4 regions of the Terribacillus sp. DMT04 genome follow, and region 1 is predicted to be linked to each of the others. Evidence: riboswitches for the same ligand, from Rfam matches in the RefSeq annotation. Region 1 holds a riboswitch; each other region holds the start of a gene.
The links. Region 1 has a riboswitch for S-adenosylmethionine ahead of KS242_RS15225 (MetQ/NlpA family ABC transporter substrate-binding protein). Riboswitches for the same ligand answer to the same signal wherever they lie in the genome.

Region 1 (3,120 bases):
CAGATGCATTAAACATGTCAGTGATGTTAACGAGGTTTTTAGTTGTTTGTTAGGTTTCCTTACATAACGCTAGGAGTATTTACAAATTACGGTATAATGAGCTGTAACAGCACAGGATGATGAGGTGAACAGATGAGTAACGAGCCTTCTTATAAGAACAGGAAAGTAATCACAATAGGTATTGTGAGCGAGCTGACTGGTCTTACAGAGCGTAAGATACGTTATTATGAAGAACGCAAGCTCATTTTTCCAGAACGTTCAGCGAAGGGAAATCGCAAGTACTCTTTTTCAGATGTAGAGCAGCTGATTGATATCGCCAACAAAAGAGAAGAGGGTGTGCAAACTTTCGAGATTCGTCAGCAGATGCTAAGAGATAAGAGAAAGGAAGCGGAAAGAGAAAGCCGCCAGCAAATGCTTCGCGGACAAATCAACGCCCGCTTTGGGATACAGAGAGAATAGATGTGTACGTATGTGTTGGGAGGCCTTGTACACAGAAAAGCCGGATGATGTTCATCCGGCTTTTTATGCTGTTTAAATACAGCCAGAGCTCGTTCTCTTTGTTGTTTACAGTCCACTATCGGCGCGGGATCTGTACCGACGACACAGTGATGAAGTGTACAGGATGTTCCCTTATTTTCAAAGCAAATGACAAAATCCTTTAATGTCTGATAATAATATTCGTATCGATGAGAAAATCCTGTATTTAAATGTGGAGTTACATGGAATAAAAGCCATATGTTGTCGCCTTCTGCAGCTTGATCAAGCGCTTGTTTGAAAGTGTGGTGTTATCAAGTAACCGTAAATATTTGCGATACCATACAGCCAATGTTGTCAAAATGTTCCTGTTATCCTGTTTTGCAATATTATCCTTTACGCTAGTACATCAAATGTGTGTGATTTTTCGCTAAATTGTAAATTATTATTGACAATCTATTCTTTGGAAGGTAAAGTAACAAACAGATCAACACAAACGCATAATGAAATTCTTATCAAGAGTGGCGGAGGAACAGGTCCTGTGAAGCCCAGCAACCAGATCAGATGATCTAGGTGCTAATTCCTGCAGCCGGTAGGCAATACCGGACTGAGAGATAAGAGAATCGCTGCATACGTATACGGTGCGCTTCTCTTATTCAAGAGAAGCGCTTTTTTAATGTAGTTGATAACAGCTAAGAAAAGGGGATAAAAACATGAAAAAAATCTTAAGCTTCGGACTAATTGGATTATTAGCATTATTTTTAGCGGCATGCGGCAATGACACTTCTGGTGCACTAGCAGAGGACGAAATCTTGGTAGGGGCTACGGGCGGACCGCATGAACAAGTGATGGAAAAGGTAAAAGAACTTGCAGCTGATGAAGGAATTGAAGTAGAGATCAAAACGTTTAACGATTACAATACACCAAACAGTGCTTTAGATGAAGGAAGCCTGGATGCCAACAGTTATCAGACGTTGAGCTTCCTGGAAGATCAGAAAGAAAATAAAGGCTATGAACTAACGGAAGTATTTAAAACACTAACATTTCCAATGGGTATCTACTCTGAAAAAATTAAAGGCATTTCAGAACTAAAAGAAGGCGATAAAATCGCTGTACCAAATGATCCAGCAAATGAATACCGTGCATTAAAATTGTTTGAACAAGCCGGTGTGTTAAAAGTTGATCCGGAAGCAACGAATACAGCAACTGCAAAAGACGTAGTTGAGAATCCGCTTAATCTGGAAATCGTAGAATTGGATGCAGCACAATTGCCAGCGCAATTGGAAGAAGTTCAAGCAGCAGCCATTAATACAAACTTCGCAATGGGTGCAGGATTAACAATTAAAGATGACGCCATTTTTGCTGAAGATATCGAAAACAATCCGTGGTCTAATTACTTTGTTGTTCGAACAGCTAATAAAGATGATGAGATTGTGAGCAAGCTGAAGGATATCTATCAGTCTGACGAGATGAAGCAATTTGTAGAAGAAGAATTCAACGGATCTGTTGTTCCAAGCTGGTAAGGGGGAAGTAAATTGATTGAATTAAAGAATGTAACCAAAACCTTTACCACTGGCAAGAAAACAGTGGAGGCATTGAAAGATGTCTCCCTAAAAATTAAAAAAGGTGAGATCTATGGCGTGATCGGATTCAGCGGAGCGGGGAAAAGTACCCTGATCCGCTGTACTAACTTACTGGAACGTCCGACCGAAGGAGAAGTACGTATAGATGGAATAGATCTTACAAAGCTGAAAAAAGGGCAGCTACGTAAAGAGAGAAGCAAAATCGGTATGATCTTCCAGCATTTCAATTTGCTTACGACAGCTACTGTGTACGAGAATGTAGCTCGTCCGCTGAAGCTTAGTAAAGTTCCAAAACACGAAATCACCGAGCGTGTGAAGAAATATTTGAAAATTGTCGGTCTGGAAGAAAAGCAACATGTATATCCAGCTCAATTATCAGGCGGACAGAAGCAGCGAGTTGCAATTGCTCGAGCGCTTGCTCAGGAACCAGAGGTCTTGTTAAGTGATGAAGCAACGAGTGCGCTGGATCCGAATACAACATCCTCCATTTTAGAGCTGCTGCTGCGTGTGAATAAAGAATTGGGAATTACGATTTTCTTAATTACCCATGAACTGGATGTTATTCAGCGTATTTGTGATCGCGTAGGTGTGATGCATCAAGGAGAGTTAGTCGAAGAAGGTTCAGTCATTGATGTATTCACAAAACCACAGCATCCGCAGACAAGAAACTTTGTCTTTGACGATGCGAACTTCAAAGTTCCGGATAGCGTCAAGAAAGGACTTAGCGCAACAGGGCGGATTATTTCGCTTACCTTTATTGGAAGTTCTTCCAGTGAGCCTTTCCTTGCATCAATTACGAAGAAATACGATGTTGTTCCAAGTATATTAGCAGGTGGAATTGATCAGCTGAAAGAAAACTCTGTTGGGAAACTGCTCATTCATCTGCAAGGTGATGCTGCTGAAGTTGAGAAAGCTATCTCTTATTTAGAAGAACGTGAGATAACGGTTGAGGAGGTGGCGTCATGATTGCGGAATTTTGGACAGAGTGGGGTGCTGATATTACACAAGCACTTTGGGAAACCATTTTGATGACAGCCATCCCATTGGCAATATCAATTATCAT
Region 2 (3,120 bases), 770 kb from region 1:
GTAAGCAGTCGCAGCACGAAACAGGTCATTATAATGTTGAGACCGATCATAAGACGGTACACCAATACGTATCGTGGCAGCACCAAGCTTTTGCGCAACCTGCAATGTTTGTTCGGTAGCTTTTAAATCTCCAGTAGTTAAGTATGGAAGAACACTTAATATGTTAATTCCATTATGGTTCGCAGTGCTTTTTAAATTCTCAATCTCTTGATCCGTTATTGCTGGTGATATGGTACACAAGTTATTTCTCCAAAAGCTAGGTGCTTCCTGTCTTAACTCTGCTGCTGTGTCTTTGAACCGCCATTCTACAGCGGAGTAGCCAGTTTCTTTTAAATAACCAATAAGAGCTTCCGGCGTCATATCTGGTGCCATTACTGAATACAGAGAGAATTTCATGTTTTGCACTCCTTCTACTTATTCCAACAGATAATTAAGAGTAATACCTACCCCTTCATAAATATTCAACTATTATCTTTTAAACTCAGCCAATTCTGCATAACGAGAAATAAATCTACACAAAAAGGAACTAACATAGTCAGTTCCTTTTTAATCTTCTTAGACCGAAGCACTTGTCACATTGTCAGGCCTCCGCTACTAAACGTTCGGTTTTACCAACCACCCGATAGTAGTTCTCCTCCGCGGGTTTCTCTTGAACTACAACTTGGCCCGAAGGCAGATGCACGTACGGCGCAGCTTCCCTTTTCTCCGTGAATTGGAACTGTCGTTTTACACTGAGTTCCTTGCGCTGGTGCACAAGATTGGCTAAATCTTCTACGATGGCACTTGCAGTTGGCAGCGCACCAGCACCTGGCCCTTGCAGTTTCAGTTTTCCGACAAGATCACCCTCGATACAAACAGCATTATCTACTCCATCTACACTGTAAAGCGGGTGCGCAGCTGATAATACAACCGGCTCCACGTATACTGTCACTTCTCCCCCGTATTTTCGAGCGTCGCAACGTGTTTAATTTTCCATCCTCGTTCGGCAGCTGCATGAATATCCTGCGAGGAAACGGAACGGATGCCCTTGCGTGTCACTTTTTCCCAATCTGGCTGTGCTTCGAATAATAAATCACTTAGGACCATCAATTTATAAAATGCATCCCAGCCATCTACATCATTAGCTGGATCAGCTTCTGCAAAACCTGCTTCTTGCGCAAGCTGTAATGCCTCTTCAAACGAAATGTTTTTATCGGCCATTTCGCTCAAGATAAAATTTGATGTGCCATTTAAAATAGCCTCTACTTTAACAACATGGTTAATATGCAGCAGTTGTTTTAGCGTGCCAATAACTGGTACACCGCCTGCTACTGCTGCTTCATATTCGAGACGTACACCTTTTTCTTTCGCTAATGCCTTTAGCTCTGCTCCTTTAGAAGCAATCATTTCCTTATTGGCAGTGATAATGTGACAACCGCGAGATATAGCTTTCGTCAAATAGCTGTACGCAGGCTCGATGCCTACACTCGCTTCAATAACGACATCCAAATCTGTTCGTGCAAAGAATTCCTCTACATTATCTGTAAGCAGGACATCCTGTACTTCCTGTTCATATTTTTGTTTATCCCGGACTAACACACCTGCCACTTGTACTTCCTTACCGAATACTGTCTGCAGATTCTCCTGATGAGAACGAATTGTTCTGCCCACTGCACTGCCCACTGTGCCGTACCCTATTAATCCAACTCTTACTGCTGTCATTATTTTTGCCTCCTCGGATGATTTTCTGCATAAAAAAAGCCTCCCTGAGAGGACAGGGAGACGTAGGATCCGTACTGTGTCTTCTCATCTACAGGAATTAGCACCTTTACAAGTCAGATAAACTTGCAGGTTGCCGGGCATCGTCGGGCCAGTCCCTCCGCCGCTCTTGATAAGAATTTTATATTTGTTATGGAGAATTTTAACATTGCGTTACCAATGAGTCAACAGAAAATTCCAACACTATCAGCCGACAAGACTGTCATAAAGAGAGCGCGCTCGATTAATATCATCTATGCCGTGAATAATTGCTCGCCCGTCTGCAAACAGTACAACCCGATGTCCTCTGTGATGAAATGCCAGCAAGTATTCGTTGGCGGTTACGGGTTCCACTGCAGAAACCCATTGTTCAGATAAAGCTGTTAAATCCAGTGATTTCTTTGATCCTGGCCGTATGTGAACAGCTTCTCTGCCACAGAGTACATCCAGCTTTGTCTGCGTGGCTCCATTTAGATATGGCCGCTTAGCTTCTGTACTACAGCTTAGACAGTTCGGATCCTGAAGACGTTGCACGTTCACTGTTGTATAATCTCCCGTCCATATATCAAATGCGCGCAGCTCAGGTGCTACTTCCTGACGGCATAAAATCCGTAATGTCTGCGTCACTTGCATGGCTGCCACCCATTGTACAATTGGGCTGATAATTCCGGCTGTATCACATGTTTCACTTTGCTGCGGAAGCTGTTCCAGAAGACAATGCAGACATGGTGCATCCTTCGAAACAACGGGATATGTTACCCCATAGCTGCCAACGCATGCTCCATAGATGTATGGTATACCGTATTTTGTGGCTGCATCGTTAACAATCAGTCGCGTTTCAAAATTATCGGTAGCATCTAAAATCACATGCGCTCCCTCTACCAGTTGTTCGATATTATGATGATCTATGTTCTCAATCACAGCATGCAGCTTTACATGCTGATTGATTGCTTGCAACCGCTCCGCTGCCGCTAGCGCTTTCGGCAGATAAGCGGCAGCATCTTCTTCCGTATATAACTGCTGACGCTGCAGATTGTGTAGTTCTACATAATCCCGATCGATAAGCACGAGCTCCCCAATACCCGCACGCACAAGCATTTCTGCAGAAGCAGAGCCTAAAGCACCCATTCCGATTAAAACAATCTTACTGTTTTCTATCTGCATCTGGCCTTCTTTACCGATAAACAGCTCTTGTTTACGATAACGATCTTGCATTACGTAAACAACCCTTCACCCGGGCTGCTAGCTTCCGCGTAATTTTTCTCTGGAATTCTTCCTGCTTCAAAACCTAATCTGCCCGCTTCTATTGCTAGTTTCATAGCATGTGCCATCCGGACAGGATCAGCAGCCCCAGAGACCGCTGTGTTTAGCAGCACACCGTCA
Region 3 (3,120 bases), 1.1 Mb from region 1:
TCACATCCATTCCTTGTACCGTTGCATAACGCACAGCTGTATCTATGCAATGCTGCGTTTCACAGCCCATGATGACAAGATGGGCGATGTCTGCCTGCTTTACATACGCCAGCAGACCTGTACCGTGAAAGGCATTTGTTGCTTGTTTGTTAAAGATTGTCGCTTCTTCTGGCACAATGATTTGTGGGTGAATAGCAAAACCTGTTCCTTGGCCTTCTGCTACATCCGTATCACGTACAAACAAAATGTCAGCGCCCGCGGCTTGTGCTTTGCTGATGACTACATTAATTTGCTGTAGCAGATTCTCCTTCTGATAGACAGGTCTTTCACCTGCTTCGCCTTCAATCAATGCATGCTGTGCATCAATGATCAGTAGTGCTTGCTTCAAAGACAGCTCCCCTTTATCTGGTTGCTAGAACCTTCCTGCATTGCGACTTGGTTAAGTTTTGACTCTTTTTCATCCGTAACCGCCTCCTTTTTACTAATAATTTCAGTATATAGGACAACTATCTGAGACGCATAACTTATTTTCTTAAAATTGCAATTCTTTGCTGCGTAAAAGATATGTCTGAATCAGCTGCGTGGTATTCTCCAAATCCTTGATTGAAACAACTTGTGTTGTCTGATCCAGATGCTCTATTGGTATATTGAGCACGCTTATTGGGGTCTTGGTAGACAGTTTCTTATATCGATGCTGAAATAAAAACTCCAACTGAAACGCAATGTCATGCGCGATTGCTAAATCAACTAAGAGGTTCTTCAGCGTTTGGTTAATGGGAATCGTTTTGTCTGCTACTTTTATAACGACACCGCTGCCCAGCTTAATGGTTTCCTTACTTTTTTGGGAAGTGCTTGGACGCGGTACAGAGCCGACATAGAATGCCGCTTCTCCTTCTAGCTGGCTGAGGAGCAGTTTTTTGTTTTGAGAAGGAAAAAAGATGACGGTAATTTCCCCATCGCCAGGCTCCCATTGCTGGAGCAGTTTTATGGCAATAGCTGGTGCGATTTTATTGTCCAGTCCTTTGCCGACAACTCTGCCGCTCACTTCGTCCCCAAGATACAGCTGGTCATCATAGCATGTCACATAATTGCCCGTTTCCACTCCCATTTGATGTGCCTCTTGTGCTGTATTCGCACCAATATCAATAACAGCTGCGTGCTCTTCCGCTTCACTTGTCACGACCACACCTTGCAGCAGCCCCTTCTTCGTCTCCACTTGGACTGACTGGCCTAGAGCGAAGGTTAAGGAAAAGTAGTTTGCATCTGCTGCAAGTGCGCCGAAATCCGTCACAGCTGTCACAACATGCACTTCTTCCTTCACCTCTGCCAGCAGTGTTATTTTCGGCGCATACCTCTCCCCAAATTTGCGGACAATAAGATTCCCTCGTTTGTCAACGTGCAGCTCATCAGCAAACGGCGTTATCTTTTCCACTATTTGCGACACAAATGACTGACTGCACCCTTTGTACTTGGATAGATCACGTATTAATTGAAACATATTGTGTTCCCCTCTCTGTAAACGACAGCGGGACAAATACAAAAGCCTCTCGGACAGATGCGTCGAGAGGCTTCCTCTATTCATCTTATCTGCCGGTAATCAAACCGATGGATGTAGCACAGTATCTGTTAACAGACCTGATGCTGAGGTTTCACAGGGCCATATCCCTCCACCTCTCTGGATAAGAAACATATATAGTTTTAAGGAAGTGTAGCAAACGTTTTCGGTATTGTCAATATACCTTATCGGAATAATCGGAAATAATATTCCTTTAGCTTCCTTTTTCCTCTCTGGTATAATGCGATTAACAAGTACGCCTATAAACAGGTCGTAAAGGATGTTATAAGATGCTGGATGCCACCGATCAACAAATACTAAAAGAATTAACAAAGAACAGCCGGATTACGATGAAAGAACTTGGAGAGAAAGTTCATCTTTCTGCTCCTGCCGCTGCAGCAAGAATTGCCAAACTGGAGGACAATCATATTATCGAGGGCTACTCCATCCGAATTAACCAAGATAATTTAGGATATCCCCTTCATACATTTTTGACGATCTTCACCAAGAATACGAGCCACCAGCCTTATTTGGCTTTTCTTCAAACAAAACAACTGTTTATCGTGAACAACTATAAAATAAGCGGTCAAGGCTGTTACTTGCTGGAATGCCGTTTTCCATCACAAGCAGATTTGAATCAGTTTTTGAATGAGTTAAATGACTATGTGAATTACAATCTCTCTATTGTTATTGATCAATAAAGCAACACATATCAACTAACTCTTTCGAATCCAAAGCAAAAGCTTTAAAACACGTTAGAAAAGCCATGTATGAAATAATTCTCCTATTCTAAACTATACATACTTTGAAAAAGGGAGAGAATACCATGCATGTAAAACTAATTCGGAATGCAACACTTGTCGTTGATTATGCAGACAAGAAATTTTTAATCGATCCAATGCTAGCCGCAAAAGGAACATATCCGCCATTTCCAAACTCTGTTCGACAAGATCAATATAATCCTCTCGTTAATTTACCGGAGCCCGTGGAAAACATTCTTGACGGCGTTGATGCTGTTATCTTAACGCATTTACATCTGGATCACTTTGATGAAAGCGCAAAAGAATTGCTGCCAAAGGATATAAAGATATATGTTCAAGATGAAAATGATGCAAATGAGGTTAAAGCGAGCGGCTTTACAAATGTAGAGATTCTTACAGAAAACACAGTCTTGGATGACATACAGTTAGTGAAAACAAAAGGAGAACATGGGCGCGGAGACATATTGAAGCTTGCTGGCAATGTTTGCGGGGTAATCTTGAAGCATGCGGATGAAAAAACACTGTATATTGCCGGAGACACCGTCTGGTATGCGGCAATACAGGATACAATTGCAAAGCAGCAGCCTAAAGTCATTGTCGTCAATGGCGGCGATAATCAATTTCTCGAAGGCGGCTCCCTTGTAATGGATAAGAAAGATATTTTAGAAGTGGCCAAAGCTGCTCCACATGCAACTGTCCTCTCTGTCCATATGGAAGCTGTTAATCATTGGGGACTATCAAGAGAAGAACTTCGGCATTATCTTGTCGAAAAGAAGATAGCCGATCAAGTAATGGTACCTAATG
Region 4 (3,120 bases), 510 kb from region 1:
GCCAGCCAACGCCCCAGAAGCAGACGATGCCGCCGATAAAGCCGATTGGAATGCTGGCAATCGGTGATACAAACCCGGCCGCTGGAGTAATGGCGACAAGACCAGCAATCGCACCAGATACAGCTCCCAGTAAAGTCGGCTTTTTGTTCACAGCCCATTCAATAATCATCCAGCCGAGTACACCAGATGCAGCTGCTGTATTCGTATTTATGAAGGCATACATTGCTACATCATCAAAAGCTAGTTCACTTCCGACATTAAATCCAAACCAGCCGAACCAAAGCAGTGCACCGCCGATTAACGTGAAAATAAGGTTATGTGGTGCGGTAGCGCCGGCATTTTTTCGTTTGCCGATAACGAGTGCGACAACCAAGCCAGCAAGACCAGATGAAATGTGGACAACGTTCCCGCCCGCAAAATCAAGTGCGCCCATTTCTGCAATCCAGCCGCCGCCCCAAACCCAGTGTGCAAGCGGTGAATAAACGATGAGAACCCAAAGTACTGTGAATAAAATGAATGCTGGAAAACGAATACGTTCGGCGTAGGCGCCAGACACGATTGCTGTTGTCAGGATAGCGAATGTCATCTGAAACATCATAAATAAGTTAAAAGGAATTGTGTGACCTTCCGCAGGTTCAAACCCAACGTTATTCAATCCGAAATATTCTAATCCGCCAATAATTCCGTTACCTGGTGAGAAGGCCAGGGAAAAGCCAACCACAATCCAAATGATGGAGACTATCGCCAGTGTCGTGAAACTGTGCATCGCTGTGCTCAGTACATTTTTACTTCTTACTAAACCGCCATAGAAGAGTGCAAGTGCTGGTGTCATCAACCATACAAGTACAGTTGCGACAAACATGAATACCGTGTTAGCCATATCCATTTTCTCTACCCCCTGTGTTTTCTTTAATTGTTTGAAAATTTGAATCTTTTCTCATTATAAGTGCCAGACGAAAAAATGTAACAAACTTGTGAGGTTATCTTACGTGAATATTTCTGACCAAGTTATGTGAGTGTTTTCAGCATTTCTGTCATATAAAGTTACGAAAAGGGGGTGGTGCTAAAAAAATTGAATTAGAATTGGTTTGGAAGCGGAGGAAAAGGGAATAGCATAGTAGCTGCGGAGAGATGCTGCATGATAGGCTTTACATTTATTGTAAAGCGTGATAGAATAGTTTACGTCTTCGTTTTTAAGTAACTTACGCGAAGATCTCTGGCGTTCTGCTATAGTTTAATTAGAAGTACTTATTCAGACTGGAGCGGCCTTGGAGCCGTGAGGATGCAATAGAGGTAGGGATTGTATCGTATAAGTAAAACTACCATGTAGAAAAAAGTACCGCGGCAGGAGTTTGCAGAAAGCATTCTCCACTAACAATAGAAAAGTTACATTTTAGCCCCGCATTGGCAGCTGCCGATGCGGGGCGTCCAAATTATAGAACATTTTTTTCTGGCAAAAAATTCAGAATACATAGTTGACGATGAAAAAAACTCATGCTACAATCCTCTTAACAAATAAATAGAACTCTTATCAAGAGAGGCGGAGGGACTGGCCCGACGATGCCCGGCAACCTATAAGCAGCAATGCTTCTAAGGTGCTAATTCCTGAAAGTGTACACACACTTTAGAGATGAGAGAGACATGACGGTACATATGCCACCCTGTCCTCTCAGGGTGGCTTTTTTATTTGATGGGAGGCAAACGTACTGAAATGAAGACTGCACAGTCATATTATGCAGGCAAAATCAACATTGGAGATGTGAAGCTTGAATCAGGTGAATGCCTCTCGGGTGTAGAAGTAGCCTATGAAAGAAGCGGCCCATCAGACGCAGAAACAGTGTTAATCTGTCATGCACTCACAGGAGATCAGTTTGCAAAAGGTACTGCATCTGAGCCTGGCTGGTGGAGCGGATTGCTTCAGTCCGGCGGATATGTTGACACGAGTACGTACCAAGTAATAGCGTGCAATGTATTAGGCGGATGTAATGGGACGACAAGTTCTTTATCAAGAAATGCTGTAAATGATCAAGTGTATGCGGCGGATTTTCCGCAGATTACGATTCGGGATATGGTGAATGTCCAGCGCCTTGTCTTAGACAAACTGAAAATTACCCATTTGCGAGCAGTAATTGGCGGGTCACTGGGCGGTATGCAGGTGTTGGAGTGGGGCATTATGTACCCTGAGTTTATGGATGTACTCATCCCGCTAGCAGCAACACCTTATGTGAGTGATTACGCAATGGCTTATAATCACATTGCCAAGTCTGCTATTATCTCTGACCCTGATTGGAATAATGGCAAATATACGGCAGACAAGAAGCCAGCTGCCGGACTGGCAATTGCGCGGATGATCGGCATGATCACGTACCGATCTGATCATCAATACAATGAACGCTTCCGCCGTGCGGCATCCTCTGGAACTAACAGTGAATTTGAAGTTGAATCGTATCTCAATCATCAAGGCGAAAAGCTTGTCAGCCGATTTGATGCTAACTGCTACCTAACATTATTGCAAGCAATGAACAGTCATGACATTGGCAGAGGCAGAGGCGGATGGAAGGCTGCTGCCAGCAAAGTGAAGGCATCTGTATTGACCTTCGGATTCTCAAGGGATCTTTTATTCCCATCAGAGGACATTGCTGCGTTTACAGCAGAAGTTCCTGAAGGACGACATGTATGCGTTGATACGATTTACGGACATGATGGTTTTCTGCTCGAGTTTGAGAAATGGGGACATCATATTCGAGAAGTGCTTCAGCAGCCAATGAAAATTTCATAATAGCTTATCAAGAGAGGCGGAGGGACTGGTCCGATGAAGCCCGGCAACCTGCAAGCAGTAATGCTTAGAAGGTGCTACATCCAGCAAGCAAAAGTTTGAAAGATAAGAAGTTTAATGCCTAAAGAGCAGCTTCTTATCCGAAGCTGCTTTTTTCATTACGATAAAAATTGGAGGAATGACAAAATGACAAATTCCGTATACAAAGCAGAGACATTAGCATTACATGGCGGTCAAGCACCAGATCCGACAACAGGTTCCAGAGCGGTACCGCTTTATCAGACGACTTCGTACTTGTTCCATGACACAGACCACGCAGAGCGCTTATTCGCTTTGGATGAGCC

Region 2: another riboswitch for S-adenosylmethionine. It lies ahead of KS242_RS01675 (homoserine dehydrogenase); the one in region 1 lies ahead of KS242_RS15225 (MetQ/NlpA family ABC transporter substrate-binding protein).
Region 3: another riboswitch for S-adenosylmethionine. It lies ahead of KS242_RS03300 (hypothetical protein); the one in region 1 lies ahead of KS242_RS15225 (MetQ/NlpA family ABC transporter substrate-binding protein).
Region 4: another riboswitch for S-adenosylmethionine. It lies ahead of metX (homoserine O-acetyltransferase MetX); the one in region 1 lies ahead of KS242_RS15225 (MetQ/NlpA family ABC transporter substrate-binding protein).

The regions. Positions count from the first base shown of each region.
Region 1 covers NZ_CP077639.1:2,935,761-2,938,880, reverse strand. The annotation lists gene KS242_RS15230 (MerR family transcriptional regulator) at 133-459, shown strand; SAM riboswitch class I at 984-1,095, shown strand; gene KS242_RS15225 (MetQ/NlpA family ABC transporter substrate-binding protein) at 1,188-1,997, shown strand; gene KS242_RS15220 (methionine ABC transporter ATP-binding protein) at 2,010-3,023, shown strand; gene KS242_RS15215 (methionine ABC transporter permease) at 3,020-3,120, shown strand, end outside.
Region 2 covers NZ_CP077639.1:299,949-303,068, reverse strand. The annotation lists gene KS242_RS01680 (sugar phosphate isomerase/epimerase family protein) at 1-396, opposite strand, end outside; gene KS242_RS17975 (hypothetical protein) at 581-931, opposite strand; gene KS242_RS01675 (homoserine dehydrogenase) at 928-1,701, opposite strand; SAM riboswitch class I at 1,783-1,877, opposite strand; gene KS242_RS01670 (ThiF family adenylyltransferase) at 1,945-2,952, opposite strand; gene KS242_RS01665 (thiazole synthase) at 2,952-3,120, opposite strand, start outside.
Region 3 covers NZ_CP077639.1:593,099-596,218, reverse strand. The annotation lists gene KS242_RS03305 (isochorismatase family protein) at 1-388, opposite strand, end outside; gene KS242_RS03300 (hypothetical protein) at 533-1,498, opposite strand; SAM riboswitch class I at 1,581-1,686, opposite strand; gene KS242_RS03295 (Lrp/AsnC family transcriptional regulator) at 1,846-2,256, shown strand; gene KS242_RS03290 (MBL fold metallo-hydrolase) at 2,382-3,120, shown strand, end outside.
Region 4 covers NZ_CP077639.1:2,428,821-2,431,940, reverse strand. The annotation lists gene KS242_RS12870 (ammonium transporter) at 1-886, opposite strand, end outside; SAM riboswitch class I at 1,526-1,637, shown strand; gene metX (homoserine O-acetyltransferase MetX) at 1,712-2,779, shown strand; SAM riboswitch class I at 2,781-2,888, shown strand; gene KS242_RS12860 (PLP-dependent aspartate aminotransferase family protein) at 2,963-3,120, shown strand, end outside.